Regions from separate parts of the Arthrobacter sp. Y3221087 genome, predicted to be linked through region 1. Evidence: riboswitches for the same ligand, from Rfam matches in the RefSeq annotation. Region 1 holds a riboswitch; each other region holds the start of a gene.
What was found. A riboswitch is a leader RNA that binds a small molecule or an ion and turns the genes downstream of it on or off. The one in region 1 is predicted to bind cyclic di-AMP.
Positions count from the first base shown of each region.

Region 1 (4,894 bases):
CTGCTCCACCAGGCCGAAGCTGGCAACATCCCAGAACGCCGTGGAACCGCCCACGCCCAGGACAACTTCATATCCTTCCGGGGCGCGGAAGAACTGGCTGAGGCCCTCGCGGACTGAACCGACGAGGTTCTTGACCGGAGCCTGCCGGTGCGAGGTGCCCAGGACGTTCTTCGATGCGGCGGACAGCGCATCAATCTGCTCCTGGCGGACTTTTGAAGGTCCGGCGCCGAACCGCCCGTCCTTGGGGAGGAGATCGGCAGGAATAGTGATGCTTGGTTCGCTCACGGGGGCTCCAATTTCGGCGTGGACGCGCTTAGGTCCGGACGGGTGGATGGTCGCTGGCGCGCAGTCGGCAATGACTGCATCGAAGGCCTTTCCCATTCTGCCTGAACAGCTGATTCGGCGGGAACCGGGACCGTCATAGTCCAGCCACTGAGACGGGTTGCCGGGCGGCTTCCAACTATTCGGACTAAGTCAAAATAGGCTAAGCTAGCCAACGGACTACGTCGCGGTGAACAGCGATACGGTGGGACAACGCAAGGTACTGCGCTCGAGGAGCTGAGCTGGATGACGGATCTGATCGACACTACGGAGATGTACCTTCGGACCATTCTGGAACTGGAAGAAGAGAACATCGTTGCCCTGCGGGCCCGTATCGCGGAACGCCTGCGCCACTCGGGTCCCACGGTGTCCCAGACCATCGGCAGGATGGAGCGCGACGGCCTGGTTGTGGTCTCCGGCGACCGGCACCTGGAGCTCACTGAAGTCGGCCGCAAGCGCGCCACCGAGGTCATGCGCAAGCATCGCCTGGCCGAGCGGCTCCTGGCCGACGTGATCGGGCTGGACTGGGCTTATGTGCACGACGAAGCCTGCCGCTGGGAGCACGTGATGAGCGAGCGGGTGGAGCGGCGCATCTACGAGATGCTGGACCATCCCACCGAATCGCCGTACGGCAATCCGATTCCGGGCCTTGCCGCACTTGGTGGCCAGCCCGCACTTGCCTCCAGCGATACGGTGACGAGCCTCCTGGAAGCCATGAAGTCCTACGGGCCTGCGTCGGAGGTCACGGTCAGCCGGCTGGCAGAGCCCATCCAGGTGGAGCCGGAACTGCTGTCCCAGCTCGATGAGGGAGGCATCCGCCCAGGCGCCGCGGTAACTCTTGAACGTGTGGGCGACTACATCTCGGTCCGCGTGCCCGGCATTGAAGGCGCTCTGGAACTCCCGCCGGAGGTTGCCGCGCACGTGTTCGTTCACGTTCGCTAGGAAGGCCGACCGCCCGGTGTGACGCCGGTAACGCCAAGATAACGGAATTGTTACCTAGGGCCTTAAGCCCCTATAGTTGAACCAAGCGTTGATACAAAAGCGTTACCTGATCCGGAGCCGAGCTCTGCCAGCGGATCAGGAGCACGAGTCACTAACTGGCAGAGGCGGGGGAACCACAAGCGGCAGCGGGGGACTGCCTTGGGGTGAAGTCCGTCAGCAGCAAGCCTCTTCCAGTGAAGGAATCCCTCAGCGGATATCTCTGTGCCGAAGCTTGCTTACGGCGGACCGGGTCTTTGCACTCTCTGACCCGAATCCGACAGCTAACTTCGCAGGCTTTCCAGAGAGGAATCCTTCTTGTCCATGCAGACCTCCAGGGGGCGCCGCCGCGCCGCTGGCCCCGCTTCGGCGCCGCGCGTCGCCGAAGTCATCCACACGGAGCGCCCCCGCGATCTCCACCGTGATGCGCGGCGCCGTCGGGGTCCGTTCCGGCAGATCACCGAGTTCGCCTCGGCGAGCGGCATCGGCCAGAAGGCCGGCATGGCACTCGCCGCCACCGGCCTGGTGCTCACCGTTACTGTTCCGGCCACCAGCCCAGTCATGGCCACCGGCGAGACGGGCATTGCGCCTGTTGCGGCCGCCGCCGTCACCCCGCAGCCCGCTATCTCCGCCGAAGCCGGAGCGCAGATCGACTTCAGCCGCTCGGCCGTAGTGACCCAGGCGGATCCAGACGGCAAGCTCAAGCAGCTCCTGAGCGCCCAGTCCGCCGGCGCTGTTTCCCGCGCCGCATCCACCGGAAGCCTGGGCGCCCCGCTGGCGTCGCTGACCACAGCCTCGCCCTTCGGTTACCGCGTCAGCCCCATCACGGGTGGATCCGGCGACTTCCACCGCGGGCAGGACTACGTTGCCCAGTGCGGGACCTCGGTTCTCGCGGCTGCCACCGGCACCGTGACGTTCGTCGGCTGGCACCAGTTCGGCGGCGGCAACCGCGTGGTGATCGACCACGGAAACGGCCTGGAGACCACGTACAACCACCTCTCGTCCTTCAATGTGACTGAGGGCCAGACGGTCTCGCGCGGCGAGGTTGTGGCACTGAGCGGAACCACCGGAGCCTCCACCGGATGCCACCTGCACTTTGAGGTGCAGGTCAACGGCGAAGTAGTGGATCCGACGGGCTGGCTCTAGTCAAATGATTGCCGACTCTCGAATTGCCGTGACCAGCCGTGACCTTAATGTGACATTCAGTCAAAACTCCTGTACCGTCTAACTCGCGTCAACTTTTCCGAAGTTGACGCTCTTGTGCGGATTGCCTAACTCTGCCACCGCTCAAGGTCCGTTCGCATTTCATCGTCTGGCAGGGGCGGGGGAACCAATTTTGGCCTTCTTCACGGAAGGCCTTGGGGTTAAGTCGCAAAGCTTCCTTGAAGCGGCGCGGCCGGGTGACTCCCATCCGAATCCGACAGCTCACCTCGCAGGCATTGGGAGAGGCTACCTTCGTGTCTTCACGCCATAATTCTGCGCGCCACCGTGCGCAACCGGTCCGTACCAACCCTTTGGACGCCGTGTCCAAGGCTGTTAGTGCCAACGCCGGGACAGTGGGTCGCCAGGCTGCTGTTGTTGCAGCCGCTTCCGGCCTTGTCCTTGCCATGGGGCTGCCGGCCACCGCGGACACCACCGCCGGTGTCTCCGCTTCCACCGAGTCGGGTTCCGCGCAGACAGCACTTGCAGTCACCGCAGCACCTACCGCCACCGTTTCCTTCGAGCGCCCGGTGGTCACCACCGTCGCCGCTCCCGTTGTTGAACGCGTGACCGTGCAGTCAACCTCCGACGACGAGGACGAGACCGCCACTTCCGCCGAGTCAACGGCGTCAACCGCGGCAGAAAAGGTTGTTGCGACCGCCGCTTCTGCGGCCACCACCGGACTCGCCGCCATCGCCTACACGGGCATTGGCAGCCCCTACGTCTGGGGTGGCACCAGCCCCACCTCCGGTTGGGATTGCTCGGGCTTCACCCAGTGGGTTTACGCCCAGGCCGGCATCAGCATCCCGCGCGTGAACGCATGGACCGCCATGACCCCCACCTCCACCCCCCAGCCGGGTGACCTGGTGATGCAGAACGGCGGTGCACACGTCGGCATCTACGTCGGCAACGGCATGATGATCAGCGCACTCAACCCCTCCCAGGGCACTCTGCTGCACTCCGTCGCCGCCACCGGCACCTCCTCCTTCTACACCCTCGCAGGCTAATAGTTCTTGGGGCTTCGGCCCCGGGAACTATTTCTTTGCCCGCACTTTTTCGCTAAACCACCATCCCCGTTCGGGGCGCGCCGACGTACCCCCAAGATGCCGGCGCGTCCAAAACTCTCGGGTTGCCCACAGGCCCCGAGGTAATCGAAAGAGAGAACTGATGACTACTCGTGCTACCGCACGGCACCGTGCCGAGGTCACCAAAACCAGCTCGATCGCCGTCATTGCCAAGGCTGTGGGCGACAACGCCGGCGGCGTAGGTCGCCAGGCCGCCGTGATCGCTGCGGCCTCCGGCCTGGTGCTGACCAGCGGCGTCGCCGCCAACGCCGCCGACGCCAATATCCAGCGTGACTCCGCTCCGGCGTCCGCCCTGGAAGTTGAATCGGCCATCGAAGCTCCCATCTCCGCTGCTTCCACCATCGCCATCACCTACGAGAAGCCTGCCGTGACCACCACGCCGGCGCCCGTGGTCGTGGAAGAGCCCGAGGTTGTGGTAGAGGAAGCCGCGCCGGCGGCCCCTGCCCCGGTTGCCCAGACCGCTCCCGCTCCGAAGGTCACCGCCAAGGTTTCTGCTGCGTCTGCTCCTGCCGCGCCGGCTTCCGCCAGCGGCAAGGCTGCAGCCATCCTGTCCGCCGCCTACGCCCAGCTGGGTGTCATGCAGGACTGCACCATGCTGGTGACCAACTCCCTGGCGGCCGTTGGCATCAACTTCCACGACTGGCCTGCAGGCTACCTGTCACTGGGCCGCACGGTGAGCGCTGCCGAAGCCCAGCCCGGCGACCTGATCTACTACGCTGATGGCGGCGCCGGCATGGCGCACATTGCTGTCTACGCAGGCAACGGCCAGGCGGTCCACGGCGGCTACAACGGCAACCAGACGGTGGTCTTCAGCGCCAACGTTGGCTCCGGCCCGGTTTTCATCCGCGTCAACTAGTCCCCGCGTCCCCGGCCGGCGCCCCCGACGGCCGGCGATGGAGGAAGGACCCCTGCCCACAAAGCAGGGGTCCTTTCCCTTTTAAGGGAAGCAGGCGGGGCCTGCGGCCGGTCCGTGCGGAGGGCTCCAGGAGATGGCCTGCCAGCGGACGGATCAAATGCCTTCCCGAGGGCGATTAGCTGATAGTGCGCTTCTGTGTTTACTCTTGTGGTGTCGATCCATAGCCCGGACATGCCGAGGGCAGCCGGCCCTCGTGCCCCTGACGGGTGCGGCCGTGAAGAGGTACGTGCATGCGCACTCTCGTTCTGAATGCTGGATATGAACCGCTGGCGGTTGTCACTTTCCGCCGGGCGCTGGTGCTTGTGCTCACGGGCAAGGCGAGCGTGGTGGCCGAAGGGGACGACCCCGTGGTAGGTCCACAGGAAATACTGGGCCGTCCCTCGGTGATCCTCCT
Region 1 covers NZ_JBNHFE010000007.1:122,055-126,948, reverse strand. The annotation lists gene serC (phosphoserine transaminase) at 1-285, opposite strand, end outside; gene AC5RUO_RS17435 (iron-dependent transcriptional repressor DtxR) at 568-1,263, shown strand; cyclic di-AMP (ydaO/yuaA leader) riboswitch at 1,394-1,613, shown strand; gene AC5RUO_RS17430 (M23 family metallopeptidase) at 1,624-2,445, shown strand; cyclic di-AMP (ydaO/yuaA leader) riboswitch at 2,574-2,752, shown strand; gene AC5RUO_RS17425 (C40 family peptidase) at 2,823-3,506, shown strand; gene AC5RUO_RS17420 (NlpC/P60 family protein) at 3,667-4,440, shown strand; gene AC5RUO_RS17415 (HNH endonuclease) at 4,731-4,894, shown strand, end outside.

Region 2 (4,894 bases), on a different contig from region 1:
GTTGGCGGTGCAGCCGCGGTGTCCACCACGGCAACCACGATCGGCAAGCGCCTGGTGGGCCGGACCCGTCCCGAACATACGGAGGCCGTGCCACCGTATGAAACCACGCCGTCCTTTCCAAGTGGCCATACCCTGAACACCACCGTGGTGATCGGCGTGCTGCTCTATATCCTGTGCCTGCACTTCTTCAAGCTGTGGGTCCGCATCACCGCCATCACAACGGGCGTGATCTTCATCATCGCGATGGGATTGAGCCGGGTATACCTGGGGCACCACTGGCTCACGGACGTGATGGCCGGCTGGCTGCTGGGCCTCGCGTGGGTGCTGATGGTCATACTTGCCCACCGGCTGTTCCACATGATCAGGCGGCGGGAGCACGTGGGCCCGGCACCCGATTTCGAGCATCCAGTGGTGCGGGATGTGGTGGTTGATGCCCTGCATCACGACGGCCCCGGCGGGCACGGGAAGGACAACGCCGGGTGATAGTTTTGACGCATGCGAACTCTCGTTGTGGACCACCCGCTCGTCGCCCATAAGCTCACCGTCCTGAGGGACAAAAACACCCCGTCCCCGGTGTTCCGGCAGTTGACCGAAGAGCTGGTGACCCTCCTCGCCTACGAGGCGACCCGCGAAGTCCGCACCGAACCCGTCACCATTGAAACGCCCGTCAGCAGTACCGTGGGAACCGCATTCACCAAGCCCACCCCGCTGGTGGTACCCATCCTGCGCGCCGGCCTGGGCATGCTCGAGGGCATGACCAAGCTCGTCCCCACCGCCGAAGTGGGGTTCCTCGGCATGGCCCGGGATGAAGAAACCCTGGACATCATCACCTACGCCGAACGGCTTCCCGAAGACCTCACCGACCGCCAGATCTTCGTCCTGGACCCCATGCTCGCCACCGGCGGAACCCTGCGCGAGGCTATCAAGTTCTTGTTCAAGCGCGGCGCCTCGGACGTCACCTGCATCTGCCTGCTGGCCGCACCTGAGGGCCTCGCCAAGCTGGAAGAGGAACTCGCGGACGCCAACGTGACGATTGTCCTGGCATCCATCGACGAGAAGTTGAACGACAAGTCCTACATTGTTCCCGGGCTCGGGGACGCGGGCGACCGCCTGTACGGCATCGCCGGCTGAGGTTCAAGCCTTCCAAGACCATGGGCTCAGCCGTAGCCTGTGCCCATGGACTGGAAACTTGAACTCGTGTTTGTCCCTGTGTCCGATGTGGACCGTGCCAAGGATTTTTACGTCAACAAGGTTGGCTTCAACGCCGATTTCGACCAGCGCCCCACCGACTCCATCCGCTTCGTCCAGCTGACTCCGCCGGGCTCGGCCTGCTCCATCTGCATTGGTGAAGGACTTACGGACGCCCCTCCGGGGACCGGTTCCAACCTCCAGCTGGTGGTCAACGACATCGAAGCCGCGCACCGCCACCTCAAGGAGAACGGCGTGGACGTCAGCGACGTGGACGTGCAGGGCTGGGGCCACTTCGTCTACTTCGCCGATCCGGACGGCAACAGGTGGGCAGTGCAGTACATCCCGGGACGGGATTCTTAAGCCCAAAAATCCCCGGCCCTCACGCACGGACAGCGGAAGGGCCGGGGAAATTCAGCAGCGGCTTAGTACCAGTTGTTGGCGTAGTGGAAGTTCAGCGCGCCACAGGGGGACTGGTAGCGCTCCTTGATGTAGTTCAGGCCCCAGTTGATCTGTGTGCGGTAGTTGGTGAGGTAGTCCGCACCGGCGCTGGCCATCTTCTCGGCGGGCAGGGACTGGACGATGCCGTAGGCACCGCTGCTGGGGTTGGTGGCCGTGGTGGTCCAGTCGGATTCCTTGGTCCAGAGCGTCACCAGGCACTGCATCTGGTCCTGGGCCCAGCCGTAGGAACCAAGCTGGCCGGCGGCGTAGGCCTGCGCGCCTGCCGGGTCATTGACCGCGACGACGGGAGCCGGCTCGGGTGCAGGTGCCGGAGCGGGCTCCGGTGCGGGTGCGGGCTCGGGTGCCGGAGCAGGCTCAGCCGCGGGGACGGGCTCCGGCGCGGGTGCGGGGGCCGGCTCGGCGGCCTGGGGAACAACGTTGATTTCGGCGGGGGCGGGAGACTCGGCCGGGTTGGACCGGATCTCGCTCTTCTCGATGCTCATCTGCGAATCGGAGTCCGCCGCCGTGGTGCTTGTGGTGGACGCCGCGGGAATAAAAGCATTCGTCGCCTGGCCGGCGGCGCCGAGGCCTACCAGCAGCGCACCGGACGTTACGAGGACCGCGGCACGCTTGCCGAGGGTGAACTTCTTGCCTTCCGGACGCTGGAAATCGCTGTCGGAACCCTGTTTCGGGCGCGGTTTAGCCGGGAATGTAAACATGATGAATCGCCTCTCACACCTGCGGAGTTAGCTGTCGGGTTCGGATGAGGGCATCCGGCCGCACGGAAATATCACGTGCTGGCTTAACCCCAAGGGCAAATCAATGCCCGGGACGGTGGGTCCCCCGCCTCTGCCTTCGATCAAGCGGAATCCGGGAAGTGGCAGAGCTTGGCGTCATCCGGATATACGGCCCGAACGGGAACCGTACCCAATCGACGCTACAGGAGTTCAGCGCTTAAGTCACATTTAGGTAACGGACATCACGATGACGGCGCGTCGACTTGTGCCAGTCGGCGCACAAGTGCAGGTGGAGGGCCATGCGTCTGGCCCGGCTGTGATGCGGCCGTGACCTTCCCTTCGTGGGCCTGGCTATTCATTGCGTTGGAAAAGTCCCGTCCGCTGGTTCCCTCCGCGGCCGAGGCCTGGCCTCTTCACCCAAACGGGGCGGTCCTGGGCGGCGTCCATCGCGATGAGTAACAGCGCCTGGACCTCCGGTGTGGACGGGCGGAGCCTGCGCGGCAGTTCAAGCCGTCGAACTTGGGAGCATCGCATCCAGTGGTCACAGTCCAGTCGACCGTACATACGGCGCTCGCGGCCGGGAGGTATTCGGCCCGGACGCGTGGGCCAGGTGCAGGGAGCGGAGTTGATCCTGGGCCTGCGGGACGATAAACGCGGGCTTGCGGGAAAATTTCTTCCCTGCTCCGCGCGCCGCTGGACACGCGCCGGGGCAGTAGGGGGCGATTTTGGCAATTCGCACTCACTTGAATAAAAAACTTCGCGGAGTCGCCTTTCGCGAAGAATATTCTGCCAACAGCCCTATTCGTGGCGGCAAATCGGATAACGAATGTTATTCTTTGGCTTCCGCCAGAATCGTGATCTGCGCCACAATAGAGCATTTCGTCTCACAATGCGGACGATTCGATCCATTGTTACTTGCAAGTTGCCATTGTTACGCTGCACACTTCCAATGTGAACAAGAACTCAACAGCACCTGCAGCCGCAGAATATTGGCCCAGCACATCAGCTGCTGCCGACATGCGCTGTTGTCGAATGCACGCCTGACCTTCTCCACCCATCGAAGTTCTTAGGCATTCGCCCCCCAGCCCAGCGTCGGGCGCCCCTCCCCAGTTCGCATTGCGGGGAAACCCAGCATTCGAGCCGCGATGGCGGCCATTCACATTGAGGTAAGCAATCCCATGTCTGTTGCATCCGGATACGTCCACATCTCTGTCCGTAACGCCGCCAAGGCAGGCCAGCCCTCCGGCCTCCGCCCCGGATTTGGCCCGCGCCCGTCAATTTCGCCGTCTTCCGGAAGCAGCTTTCCCGCCCAGGGCTACGCGCCGCAGGGCTACAACCCCAACTCCTACGGGCAGCTCCGCGCCGTTCCCACGGCTGACTCCGCTCCCGTAACGGCACCCACGCCCGTGGTGGCAGGACCCAACGCCGTCCGCCCGGTGGCCAATGACAATGTTGCCCGCGGGTTCGTCCTGTACATGGGCATCGACGAGGAAACCGCTGCAGCTGCCGGCACCTCCATCGCCAAGCTTGCGCAGGAAATCCGCGCCTACGCCCAGTCCCTGGTAACCGGCGCCGAAAGCTACGCAGCCGTTGCCGTTGCCCCGGCCGGCACCCCCGGTTCCGCGCTCGACGTCGTCCGTTCCACCTTCGGCGACCCCACCGTGAACTCCCGCCAGCGCTCCGAGACGCCCCGTCCGCAGCAGCCGCAGGAGCCGCGCCCGTCCGGCGTGCTGATCGACCTTGCCCGCCGCGAAGTCCACCTCGACGGCGAATCGCTCAACCTGACGTTCAAGGAGTTCGAGCTCCTCAACTACCTGGTGGAGAACGGCACCCGCACCGTGGGCCGCGACGAACTGCTCGAAGGCCTGTGGCGGAACGCCGAGGAAGTGCCCAACGAGCGCACCATCGACGTCCACATCCGCCGCCTCCGCTCCAAGCTGGGCCGCCTCGCCAACACGGTCCGCACCGTCCGCGGACAGGGCTACCGCTTCTACGAGCACCCGGAAGTAGTGGTCTGGGCCGCTCCTGAATACTCGATCTGACCCAGGTCTTCCAACCAGCACCCGTCCCGTTTGGGGCGGGTGCTTGTTCGTTAAGCTTGGGGCATGAGTGAGCACCATCTTCGCCGCCTTGTGATCATGCGCCATGCCAAGGCGGACTGGCCCGGCGGTGTGCCCGACCACGAGCGGCCGCTGGAGGAGCGCGGCCACCGGGAGGCGCCGCTGGCCGGGCGCTGGCTGCTCAAGCACAACATCGTCCCGGACTTCATCCTCTGCTCCAGCGCCCTGCGCACGCGCCAGACCTGCACCTGGGTGTGCTCGGAACTGGGGGACAAGGCACCCACGCCGAAGCTGGAGGACGGCCTGTATGCCGCCTCCGCCCTCCGCATGCTCTCTGTCATCAACCACGTGCCGGATACCGTGACAACGCTCATGCTGATTTCCCACCTGCCGGGCGTGCAGGACCTGGCCATGCACCTCGCCTCCCGCGATTCCGACCACGACGCCTATATGGACGCGGCCACCCGT
Region 2 covers NZ_JBNHFE010000004.1:81,825-86,718, reverse strand. The annotation lists gene AC5RUO_RS13895 (phosphatase PAP2 family protein) at 1-483, shown strand, start outside; gene upp (uracil phosphoribosyltransferase) at 496-1,131, shown strand; gene AC5RUO_RS13885 (glyoxalase superfamily protein) at 1,177-1,551, shown strand; gene AC5RUO_RS13880 (aggregation-promoting factor C-terminal-like domain-containing protein) at 1,614-2,348, opposite strand; cyclic di-AMP (ydaO/yuaA leader) riboswitch at 2,354-2,513, opposite strand; gene AC5RUO_RS13875 (winged helix-turn-helix domain-containing protein) at 3,545-4,408, shown strand; gene AC5RUO_RS13870 (SixA phosphatase family protein) at 4,472-4,894, shown strand, end outside.
Region 2: it holds a riboswitch for cyclic di-AMP, as region 1 does, so the genes downstream of both, AC5RUO_RS13880 (aggregation-promoting factor C-terminal-like domain-containing protein) here and AC5RUO_RS17425 (C40 family peptidase) in region 1, are expected to answer to the same signal.

Region 3 (4,894 bases), on a different contig from region 1:
TGCCGGCCTGCCGCGGCGTGGTTGATGCAGAACGCGGTCCATGGCCGGGCTTCCAGCCTGCCCTCGGCAATGGCTTCGCCGCAGACGGCGCAGGTGCCATAGGTTCCGGCGTCCAGCCGGGCGAGGGCGGCCTCCACCTGGTCCAGGCCGGCGGCGCTCTGCTTCAGGAGTGCGGCCGCCTGGGACAGCTCGAAAGCGATCGTGGCGCCCTCGGGATCGTGTTCGTCGTCGACGTTTGAATTGAGCCGGGCCGAACTGGCCGAGGCGATGTCCGCGCGAAGGTCCGGAAGCAGCGCAGCCTTCCGCTTCCGCTCCTCCTCGAGCAGCACCCGGAACCGCTCAAAATCTGGCATGGAGAAAGCCTAGCGCGCCTCTCAGTACCAGTTCCTGGCTACGGAATGGTCCCACGCCGCGCAGGGTGTACGGTAGCGGTCCCGGATATACCCGAGCCCCCACTCGATCTGCGTACGGTAGCTGGTAAGCCAGTCGCTGCCGGCGCTTCCCAGCTTGCCGGGCGGCAGGGCCTGCGGAATCCCATAGGCCCCGGAGTAGGGGTTGGTGGCGGTGGTCAGCCAGTTTGATTCCTTGGTCCAGAGCTGGGCGAGGCACAGGAACTGGTCCTGGCCCCAGCCGTAGGCTGCAAGGCGGCCGGAGGCGTAGCTCTTGGCCGCAGCGGGATCGTTGACGGAGCCGCCTGGAACGGAGGGCACGACGACGGCGGGCGGGCCGGGGATCGCAGGCGCCGGGGCAAGAGGGGCGGGGTTCGCCGGCGCCGGGTTCACGGGAGCAGGATTTACCGGGGCCGGATTTAGCGGCGCGGGATTCGCTGGCACCGGCGCTGCCGGGACCGGGTTTGCCGGAGCGGGAGGTCTTTGAGCACCGGCAGGAGCAGCATCTGCAGCTGCCTGCCGGCGGGCCTGCTCCTCGGCAGCGGCTCGTTTAGCAGCCTGGGCCGCCTCATAGGCTGCAAGCGCCGCCTGGCCTTGCCGGTATTCGCCCTCGAGCGCCGCCGTCGTGCCCTTGAGGGACGCCAGCTGCGCGGTCAGCTCTCCGCTGCGCCGCTGCTCTTCGGCGACCTGGCGGGCCACCGCGTCCTGGGCGGAACGGGCAGTGTCCAGCTTGGCCTTCGCCTCTCCGGACAGGCGTTCGCGCTCCGCCCTGGCGGTCTTTTCCTGCTCCCCCAGCGCAGCGGTGGCTTTGCCGGCGGCCTCCGCCCGGCTGACCAAATCCGCGGTCTTGGCTCCCACCACCTCAACGACGTTGAGCCCGTGGATGCTGTTGTTCTCCAGAGCTTCCAGTGCCACAAAGAATCCCATGGTGGTTCCGCCGGTCTTGTACGATCTGGCGGCCAGCGCACCAACGGCCTGTTGATGCCGCTGCAACTCCGCGTCCGCCTGGGCAGCCCGGCCTGCGAGGGCATCCACCCTGGCCGTTGCGGCCTGCAGGGCGGCATCCGCCAGTGCATAGTCGGCTGCGGAGGCCACGGCGGCCGTCCCGAGCGCTTCGGACTCGGACCGCAGGCCTTGAAGCAGGCCCGTGATGTTCTCGATCTCGGCCGCCTTCCGGGCTTCAGACTGCTGCGCCTTCTGAACGTCTTCCCACGATGGGTACCCGCCCGGCGGAGGCTCATCCGCGGCCGCCGGAAGCACGGCAGCGGGGCCGGCGAGGGCAAGTGCCAGCAGCCCTGCCAGCAACGGGGGCTTGAACATGCTTCCGGTCAGGCGCATAGCTCCGAAGCTTAGCGGGTTTCAACACGAGGTTGAGGGTTGGACAGCCTCCCCCCGCTACCTTTATAGATTTGTGACATGAATAACAAGCCACGCCAGCTGCCAAATATCACGCGAGGTCAGAAAGGTGTGCTAGTACCTCCATACGATTGCTTAATACGATAGAAGCGCCTCGTATGTTACCCAAACGTGACAATTGCTCCGCGGTCGGGTTATGGTCTTCAGGTGTCCCTCCCAAACGGGACATTCCCATCAGTATGCCGAGCCCTGCCACTGACCCGGGATTCAACCGCTTTCCAGCTGGCAGGGACGGGGGAACCAAGTTTCCACGGCCGTTACGGCCTTGGGGTTAAGTCGATAGCGCCTCCGTCCATTGTGGGCGGTTGCCTTCGGCCGGGTATCTCCAACCCGAACCCGACAGCTCACCCCGCAGGCATGGGAGAGGCGATCACACGTGTCAAAAAATTTCCCTACCGCCCGTCACCGCGCGACTCCGGCCCGCTCAATCGCGCTCCAGGGCTTGGCTGCTTCCGCAAAGTCCCAGGCACGGACGCTCAGCCGTCCGGTGCTCGCAGTTGCCGCTGCGTCCGGCATTGCGTTCGGTGTTGGAGCTCCCGCCCATGCAGGCGTGACCGGCCCGGATACCACCGAAACCGCTAGCGTCCAGGCGTACAGCGCTCCGGCAGCCGCAGTGGCTGCCCCCGCTGCCGCAGTCCCTGCCGCCGGCAACGTCTACACCGTGGTTTCCGGAGACACCCTGGGCGCCATCTCGGCCGCTCACGGCGTCAGCCTGAACGATGTGCTGGCCGCCAACGGCCTGGACATCTCCACCATCATCTACCCCGGTGACCAGATCACCATTCCGGGCGCCGGCTACGTGGCACCTGCCGCTGCTCCTGCCCCGGCCGCACCTGCCCTGGCGAACACCGGCTCCACCGTGAACTATGCCTCCGCGGCCGTTGCCCCGGCTCCGGCCCCGGCTCCCGCACCTGCCGCGACCGGCACCGGCACCGGTGCAGCCATCCTGGCTTCCGCCTACGGCCAGCTGGGCGTGCAGCAGGACTGCACCGCCATGGTGGAGAAGGCCCTCCGCTCCGTCGGCAAGTCCGTCGGTGACCTGGCTCCCGGCCAGTTCTACCAGTACGGCACCACCGTGGGCACCCCCGCCCCCGGCGACCTGGTGATCACTGCAGGCCACGTGGGCGTCTACGCCGGCGACGGCCAGGTTGTCAGCGGCGGCGTGGACGGCTACAAGACCGAAGTCCACTCCATCAGCTGGCTCGGCGGAGCTTCCTTCGTCCGGGTAGCGTAGTTACCCCGCGCAACTGAAGCAGCCGCACCAAGAGCTGCGCACAGAAGGGCGGCAGCCGGGAAGACCCGGCTGCCGCCCTTGTCGTATTTAACGTGTTGCCACCGGGGCCCCGCCGCCACTTTGCGGCTCAGCCTGTCACGTGCCGCAGAACGTCATGTACTTGCCGAAGTCTTCCGGCGCGCCTTCGGCGTAACGTTCCAGCCCGGGTCGCTCTTCGTAAGGGGCGCCCACTGCTTCAAGGAGCCTGGTAAGCGGCTCCAGGTCGCCGCCGGTGGCCGCAGCGAGAGCCTCTTCCACCAGATGGTTGCGCGGAATGTACACAGGATTCACCCGGTCCATCCGGTCCGCATCCGGCTTCATGGACCGCCAGCGCCCGGCCCAGGCGTCGAATGCTGCCAGGTCCATGACCATGCCCCGGACAGGCCTGTCATTTCCACGCGCTGCTTCGCCCAGGTTGCGGAAGAACCGCGTGTAGTCCACCGGGCCGTCCTTCAGGATCGCAACCACCCCGTCCACCAGTTCGGATGCCGCTTCGGCCTCAGGGCTTCCCGCGGGGCTGCCGGGCAGGCCCAGCTTGGTCCTCATCCCGTCGAACCAAGCATCGCTGTACTGCCTGCGGAATTCGCCCAGCGCCTCCACGGCGGGAGCGACGGCCTGCTCCTGATCCTCGTTGATCAGCGGAAGGATCGACTCGGCGAGGCGCGCCAGGTTCCATTCGGCAATAACAGGCTGGTTGGCGTAGGCGTACCGCCCGCCCACGTCAATGGAGCTGTAGACGGCGGCGGGATTGAAATCGTCCATGAACGCACAGGGCCCGTAGTCGATGGTCTCGCCGGAAATGGTCATGTTGTCCGTGTTCATCACGCCGTGGACGAAGCCCACCAGCATCCATTGCGCCACCAGCGCGGCCTGGGCCGACACCACCGCCCGGAAAAGCGCAAGATACGGATTCTCAGCTTTAGCGGCGGCGGGGTAATGCCGGCTGATGGCGTGGTCCGCCAGGCGGCGCAGCAGCTCGAGGTTGTCCGTGGCCCGCGCATACTGGAAACTCCCCACCCGCAGGTGGCTGCTGGCCACCCGGGCCAGGACTGCCCCGGGCAGCATCTCGTCCCGGCGCACCAGGCGTCCGGTGCCGACGACGGCGAGAGACCTGGTGGTGGGAATCCCCAGCGCGTGCATTGCCTCACTGACGAGGTATTCCCGGAGCATGGGCCCGACGACGGCACGCCCGTCACCTGCACGCGCAAAAGGTGTGCGGCCCGAGCCTTTGAGGTGGATATCGCGCAGGCGGCCGTTGGCGTCCAGGATCTCGCCAAGCAGGAGGGCCCGCCCGTCCCCCAGGAGGGGTGAGTATCCGCCGAACTGGTGCCCGGCGTAGGCCTGGGCCACCGGCGCCGCCCCCTCCGGCACGTGGTTGCCCAGCAGCAACCGCACACCCTCCGCGCTGCGAAGGTAGGGGGCATCAAGCCCGAGCTCTTCCGCGAGGGCGTCGTTGAAGACCAGGAGCCGGGGCTCCGGAGCTTCCTCCGCCTGCCAGGGAACAGCCATGTCTGGCAGTTCGCTGGCGAAGCGGCTTTCGAGGATGACCGTTGATTCTGCAGCGGTAGTCATGGGTTAACCCTATCCCCGCGGTTGGTCCGTCGGTTGATCAGCCAGGTGACAAGCCATAGGATCACGCCGATTGCCATCAGCCCGCCGGCTACCTGGTACTGGATGATATTGCGGCCTACCCATGGTCCTGCGAGGAATGCACACAGCAGGGCTGCCACCAGCGGTAGTTGCCCCGGCGAGGTGAAGAAGACCTTACGGTTCGGGTCCCGCTTCCGCCGCAGCACCACGCAGGCCACGTTGACCA
Region 3 covers NZ_JBNHFE010000001.1:1,678,344-1,683,237, reverse strand. The annotation lists gene AC5RUO_RS08020 (TraR/DksA family transcriptional regulator) at 1-353, opposite strand, end outside; gene AC5RUO_RS08015 (aggregation-promoting factor C-terminal-like domain-containing protein) at 375-1,727, opposite strand; cyclic di-AMP (ydaO/yuaA leader) riboswitch at 2,008-2,178, shown strand; gene AC5RUO_RS08010 (LysM peptidoglycan-binding domain-containing protein) at 2,182-3,039, shown strand; gene AC5RUO_RS08005 (protein adenylyltransferase SelO) at 3,175-4,650, opposite strand; gene AC5RUO_RS08000 (APC family permease) at 4,647-4,894, opposite strand, start outside.
Region 3: it holds a riboswitch for cyclic di-AMP, as region 1 does, so the genes downstream of both, AC5RUO_RS08010 (LysM peptidoglycan-binding domain-containing protein) here and AC5RUO_RS17425 (C40 family peptidase) in region 1, are expected to answer to the same signal.